2 regions of the Bradyrhizobium sp. AC87j1 genome follow, and region 2 is predicted to be linked to the other one. Evidence: predicted binding sites of a transcription regulator. Region 2 holds the regulator's gene; the other holds the start of a gene.
What was found. The regulator PhoB, encoded in region 2, activates phosphate uptake and scavenging genes when phosphate is short. The targets are predictions, from matches to a motif close to TGTCATNNANCTGTCAT.

Region 1 (3,165 bases), on a different contig from region 2:
TCGGCTCCTTGTTGGTCAGCTCGAGCAGCGGGGTCTCGAGATAGGGCTGGTCCTTGTAGAAGCCCTCGGCCTTGGCCTTCTCATAGGCCGCCTTGGTGATCGGCAGATAGCCCGAGGCCTTGTGGATGTAGACCTGCCGATCGGTGTCGGAGAGGAAGGTCAGGAATTTTGCGACGCCCTTGTATTCGTCGGCCGGCTTGCCGCCCATGACCCAGAGCGAAGCGCCGCCGATGATCGAGTTCTGCGGCGCGCCCTTTGCCTCCGGATAATACGGCATCGGCACCGCGGTGAAGTTGAACTTGGCCTGGGCCTTGACGTTGCCGAAGAAGGCCGACGAGGTCAGGTAGATCGGGCATTCGCCCGAGGTGAAGCGGCCTTCGCCGGTGTTGGTGCGGCCGGCATAGTCGTAGACCTTGGTCTTCTGGAGCTCGACCAGGTTTTCGAGGTGCTTGACCTGGAGCGGCCCGTTGAACTCGAGCTTGGTGTCGAAGCCGTCGAGGCCGTTGGCCTTGCTGGCGAGCGGCACGTTGTGCCAGGCGGAGAGCTGCTCGAGATTGACCCAGGTGACCCAGGAGCCGGAGAAGCCGCAGGTGTCATGACCGGCAGCCTTCAGCTTCTTGGCGGCCTCGAACGTCTCGGGCCAGGTTTTCGGGATCGCGACATTGGCCTTCTTCAGCTCGTCGAGATTGACCCACATGACGGTGGACGACGAGTTGAAGGGGAACGACAGCATCTCGCCCTTCGAGGTCGAGTAGTAGCCGGTGATGGCGGGCAGGTAGATCTTGGGATCGAACTTCTCGCCGGCGTCGGCCATCAGCTTGTAGACGGGCTTCACGGCGCCGGTCGCAGCCATCATGGTGGCGGTGCCGACCTCGAACACCTGCATGATGTGCGGTGCGTTGCCGGCACGAAACGCCGCGATGCCCGCGTTCATGGTGTCAGCGTAATTGCCCTTGTAGGTCGGAACGACCTTGAAGTCGCTCTGCGACGCGTTGAAGTCGTTGGCGAGCTTGACGATGACGTCGTTGTTGGCGCCGGTCATCGCGTGCCACCACTGGATTTCCGTCACGGCCAGCGCCGGCGACGCGGTCATGCCAACCGTGAGTGCAAATGCGGCAGCCGCCCCAAAGTGTCGAAGAGCCATCAAGTAAACCTCCCTTGGCCGTCAAAAGAAGCGCTTGCGCTAGCAGCGCCATATGACGTTCACATGACTGTGTAAGCGGCCGAAACGAAAGCGGCAAGCGCTGGAAAAGGGAAGCCGGCAAATAGGCGAAGAGGGAGCGGGCAGCCGCATTGGTTCGCGGTGCACTATCGTGCCCGCGCCGCACTGCGGCATCATTCGTTGGACGGAGGCGGTGGCCTCTACCGCTTGCGCTCGGGGCCGCAGACGGTGCCCTTCTCGACCATCGCGTCAATCTCGGCCTTGGAGTAGCCGAACTCGCCCAGCACCTCCTGGGAGTGCTGGCTGAATTTCGGCGGCAGCCGGCGCAGGCTCGGCTTGCTGCGGTCGAGCCGGATCGGCGAGGCCACGCCCTTGTACCAGTCCTTCTCGATAATATCGCCGCGCGCGATCGTGTGCGCGTTGGTCAGCGCCTGGTCGATCTTCTGCACGGGCCCTGCGGGCAGGCCCGCGGCGAGCAGGCGATTGCACAGCGGCTCGGCCTCGTGCTGGCTGAACACGGCAGCGAGCTCGGCGCGCAGCGCCTCGCGGTTGGCGATGCGGTCCTTGTTGCGGGCAAAGCGCGGATCGGTGCCGAGCTCGGGCTTGCCGATCTCCTTGGCGAGCTTGCGGAAGGTGCCGTCATTGCCGACGCCGATAAAGATGTTGTCGGTTTTCGTCGGGAAGATCGCGTAAGGCACGAGGTTCGGATGCTCGTTGCCGGTGAGGCTCGGCGGCTTGCCATGCATGAAATAATTCGCGGTGTGCGGATGCATGATGGCAAGGCCGGTCTCGTACAGCGTCGTCTCCAGGAACTGCCCCTTGCCCGAACGCTGCCGCTCCGACAGCGCCATCAGGATGCCGATCGCCGCATAAAGTCCGGTGGTGATGTCGACCAAGGGCACGCCGATCCGCATCGGTCCGCTCTCGGGCGAGCCGGTCGCGGCGATCATGCCGGTCATGGCCTGGATGATGGCGTCATAGCCGGGATTGCCGCCGCGCGGGCCGTCGGCGCCGAAGCCGCAGATCCGGCAATGCACGAGGCGCGGGAATTTCTTGCTGAGCACATCGTTGCCGATGCCCCATTTCTCCAGCGTGCCCGGCTTGAAATTCTCGATCAGGACGTCGGCGGTCTCCAGCATCTTGAGCAGCACGATGCGGCCACCCTCGGAGGCGAGGTCGAGGCCGATCGAGCGCTTGTTGCGGTTGATGCCGACGAAATAGGCCGCGTCCTCCTCGTGGAAGGGAGGGCCCCATTCGCGCACCTCGTCGCCCGCGGGCGGCTCGACCTTGATCACGTCGGCGCCGTGGTCGGCGAGAATCTGGGTGCAGTAGGGACCGCCGAGCACGCGCGTGAGATCGATGACGCGCAATCCGCTCATTGCGCCCAATGCGGCTTCAGAACTGGCGGCTTCAGAACTCATGCCTTCGCTTCCCCTGTGTCGATATTTGGTCACAGGCCTAGCGAGGTTCGCACAAGCCGGCAATGGCCTGTTGCGTAGGGGCGTATGCACTGCCGGCCGCATGCCGCGGCGTGGCAAATCAGGATTGGCGGATCAGCGGAAGCGGCCGGCCCGAGGGGGATCCCGGGCCAGCCAATCCGCACTTTCGATCAGACGACCGTCAGGCGAACGTCGACATTGCCGCGCGTGGCATTGGAGTACGGGCACACCTGGTGCGCCTTCTCGACCAGCGCCTCGGCTTCCGCGCGGGCGAGGCCCGGCAGCGAGACGGCGAGATCGATGTCGAGACCGAAGCCGCCCTCGGAGCGCGGGCCGATGCCGACGGTCGAGGTGACGGAGGCATCAGCCGGAACCTTCGGCCCACCCTGCGACGACACGAACTTCATTGCGCCGATGAAGCAGGCGGCATAGCCGGCCGCGAACAGCTGCTCGGGATTGTTGCCGGCGCCGCCGCCGCCGCCGAGCTCCTTCGGCGTGGTGAGCTTGACGTCGAGCGCGCCGTCGAGGGTTGCAGCATGGCCATCACGGCCGCCGGTGGCCTTG
Region 2 (3,165 bases):
TGGTGCCGATGCGTGGCTTCTCCGCGATCGCGGGCGCGCTCGCGCTCGCCGTCATCGTGATCCCGGTCGTGCTGCGCACCACCGAGGACATGCTGCTGCTGGTGCCGAACCCGCTGCGCGAGGCGGCCTCGGCGCTCGGCCTGCCGCGCTCGCTGGTGATCAAGCGGATCGCCTATCGTGCGGCCCGGTCGGGCCTCATCACCGGCGTGCTGCTCGCCACCGCCCGCGTCGCCGGCGAAACCGCGCCGCTGCTCTTCACGGCGCTGTCGAACCAGTTCTTCAGCCTCGGCCTGAACAAGACGATGGCCAACCTGCCGGTCACCATCAACAACTTCGTCCAGAGCCCCTACGCCTATTGGAAGCAGCTGGCCTGGAGCGGCGCGCTGCTGATCACGCTCACCGTGCTTGCCCTGAACATTGGCGCGCGCATCCTCGGCGCCGAGAGGACTGCAAAATGACCGACCTGTCCGTATCCATGAGTTCCAACGCTCATCTGGCCTCGCAGCCGCTGCCGGAAGCCCCGGCCAAGGTGACGGTGCGCAATCTCAATTTCTATTACGGCGAGCACCACGCGCTGAAGAACATCAACCTGACGCTGGGTGCCAACCGCGTCACGGCGTTCATCGGCCCGTCGGGCTGCGGCAAGTCGACCCTGCTGCGCATCTTCAACCGGATGTACGACCTCTATCCGGGCCAGCGTGCCACCGGCCAGCTCATGCTCGACCAGACCAACATCCTCGACCCCAGGCTCGACCTCAATCTGCTGCGCGCCCGGGTCGGCATGGTGTTCCAGAAGCCGACGCCGTTCCCGATGACGATCTACGAGAACATCGCCTTCGGCATCCGCCTCTACGAGAAGATCTCGAAGTCCGAGATGGACGACCGCGTCGAGAAGGCGCTGCGCGGCGGCGCGCTGTGGAACGAGGTCAAGGACAAGCTCAACGCCTCCGGCCTGTCGCTCTCTGGCGGCCAGCAGCAGCGCCTGTGCATCGCCCGCACCGTCGCGGTGCGCCCCGAAGTGATTTTGTTCGACGAGCCCTGCTCGGCGCTCGACCCGATCTCGACCGCCAAGGTCGAGGAGCTGATCCAGGAACTGTCCGAGAACTACACGATCGCGATCGTCACCCATAACATGCAGCAGGCGGCGCGCGTCTCCGACAAGACCGCCTTCATGTATCTCGGCGAGCTGATCGAATTCGACGACACCAGCAAGATCTTCACGTCGCCGAGCGACCGGCGCACGCAGGATTACATCACCGGCCGGTTCGGCTGAGGAGACGCGACATGGGTACTGAACATACCGCAAAAGCTTTCGACACCGACCTCCAGGAGCTCACCCGCCTGGTCGCCGAGATGGGCGGCATCGCCGAGCGCATGATCGTCGATTCCGTCGGCGCGCTGATCCGCCGCGACGTCGCGCTCGGCCAGCGCGTCGTCACCATCGACGCCGAGCTCGACGCGCTGCAGAAGCGCATCGAGGAACGCGCGGTGCTCACCATCGCCCGCCGCCAGCCGATGGCGGTGGATTTGCGCGAGATCGTCGGCGCCATGCGCGTTGCGACCGATCTCGAGCGCATCGGCGACCTCGCCAAGAACATGGGCAAGCGCGTCGCCGCGCTGGAGACCGACTTCCATCCGCTGAAACTCTTCCGCGGCCTGGAGCACATGACCGACCTCGTGCAGCAGCAGGTCAAGTCGGTGCTGGACGCCTATGCCGCACATGATCTGCCGGCGGCGATGGCGGTGTGGAAGGGCGACGAGGAAGTCGACGCAATCTGCACCTCGCTGTTCCGCGAGCTCCTCACCTACATGATGGAGGATCCGCGCAACATCTCGTTCTGCATCCATCTGATGTTCTGCGCCAAGAACATCGAGCGGATCGGCGACCACGCCACCAACATCGCCGAGACCGTGTTCTACATGATCGAGGGCCAGGCGATCACCGACAAGCGGCCGAAGGGCGACATGACCACCTTCGCCACGACGGTCCCGAATACCTGAAGACTTGAAGGAGCGACGACCCGATGGGCGCACGCATTATGGTGGTTGAGGACGAGGAAGCTCTCACCGAGCTGCTTCGCTACAACCTCGAAGGCGACGGCTATGACGTCGAGACGGTCATGCGCGGCGACGACGCCGACACCCGCCTCAAGGAACACATCCCGGACCTGATCGTGCTCGACTGGATGCTGCCGGGCCTGTCAGGCATCGAGCTGTGCCGCCGCCTGCGCACGCGGCCCGACACCAAGCAGCTGCCGATCATCATGCTCACCGCGCGCGGCGAGGAGAGCGAGCGGGTGCGGGGACTTGCGACCGGCGCCGACGACTACATCGTCAAGCCGTTCTCGGTGCCGGAGCTTTTGGCGCGCGTGAAAGGCCTGCTGCGCCGCGCCAGTCCTGAGCGGCTCGCGACGGTGCTGGCCTATGGCGACATCGAGCTCGACCGCGACAAGCGCCGCGTGGCGCGCTCGGGCCGGCCGATCGATCTCGGTCCGACCGAATATCGCCTGCTGGAGTTCTTCCTGGAGCATCCCGGCCGCGTGTTCTCGCGCGAGCAACTGCTCGACAGCGTCTGGGGCCGCGACATCTACATCGACGAGCGCACCGTCGACGTCCATATCGGCCGCCTGCGCAAGCTGCTCAATCTCGGCCGCGAGCAGGACCCGATCCGCACCGTCCGCGGCGCCGGCTACGCGCTCGACGATCGCTTCGCGAAGGCGGAGCAGACGTAAGGTTTGCTCGCGATAAGCCAACAAAAAAGCGCGCCGGCCAGCGCGCTTTTCTTTGTCTCAATGTCGCCTGAGGCCGTGCTCAGCGCGGGCCCGGCTTTGCCGGGGCGCGACGGCGATCCGCCGCCGGCTGATACGCCACGCGCGAGTGCTGGGCGCAGTAGGGCAGGCCGGACAGCGCCTTGCCGCCGCAGAAGAAGAAATCCGGGCTCGAGGGATCGCCGACCGGCCAGTGGCAGGTCGCCTCGTTCAGCTCGAGCAGCGACAGCCGCTGGCTCATCGGCACCACGTTGTCGTAGGTGACCGGTTCAGCCTCCACCTCGACCTCGAAGGCCTGTGCCAGCGCGGTGTTGCCGCGCGCGATGGGGCGGGTCACCCGCATCAAGTGCTGCGCGGGACGCGCCTTGCGCGGCCGGGGCGCTGCCGATGAAGGGCT

Region 1: the regulator PhoB is predicted to act here: its motif matches at 1,197-1,213, upstream of ugpB (sn-glycerol-3-phosphate ABC transporter substrate-binding protein UgpB).

What each region holds. Positions count from the first base shown of each region.
Region 1 is NZ_PTFE01000094.1:3,420-6,584, forward strand. Features, by position in the region: gene ugpB (sn-glycerol-3-phosphate ABC transporter substrate-binding protein UgpB) at 1-1,144, opposite strand, end outside; gene CV770_RS32990 (CaiB/BaiF CoA transferase family protein) at 1,363-2,583, opposite strand; gene CV770_RS32995 (organic hydroperoxide resistance protein) at 2,772-3,165, opposite strand, start outside.
Region 2 is NZ_PTFE01000033.1:62,290-65,454, reverse strand. Features, by position in the region: gene pstA (phosphate ABC transporter permease PstA) at 1-458, shown strand, start outside; gene pstB (phosphate ABC transporter ATP-binding protein PstB) at 455-1,273, shown strand; gene phoU (phosphate signaling complex protein PhoU) at 1,285-2,001, shown strand; gene phoB (phosphate regulon transcriptional regulator PhoB) at 2,025-2,732, shown strand; gene CV770_RS18830 (GcrA family cell cycle regulator) at 2,812-3,165, opposite strand, start outside.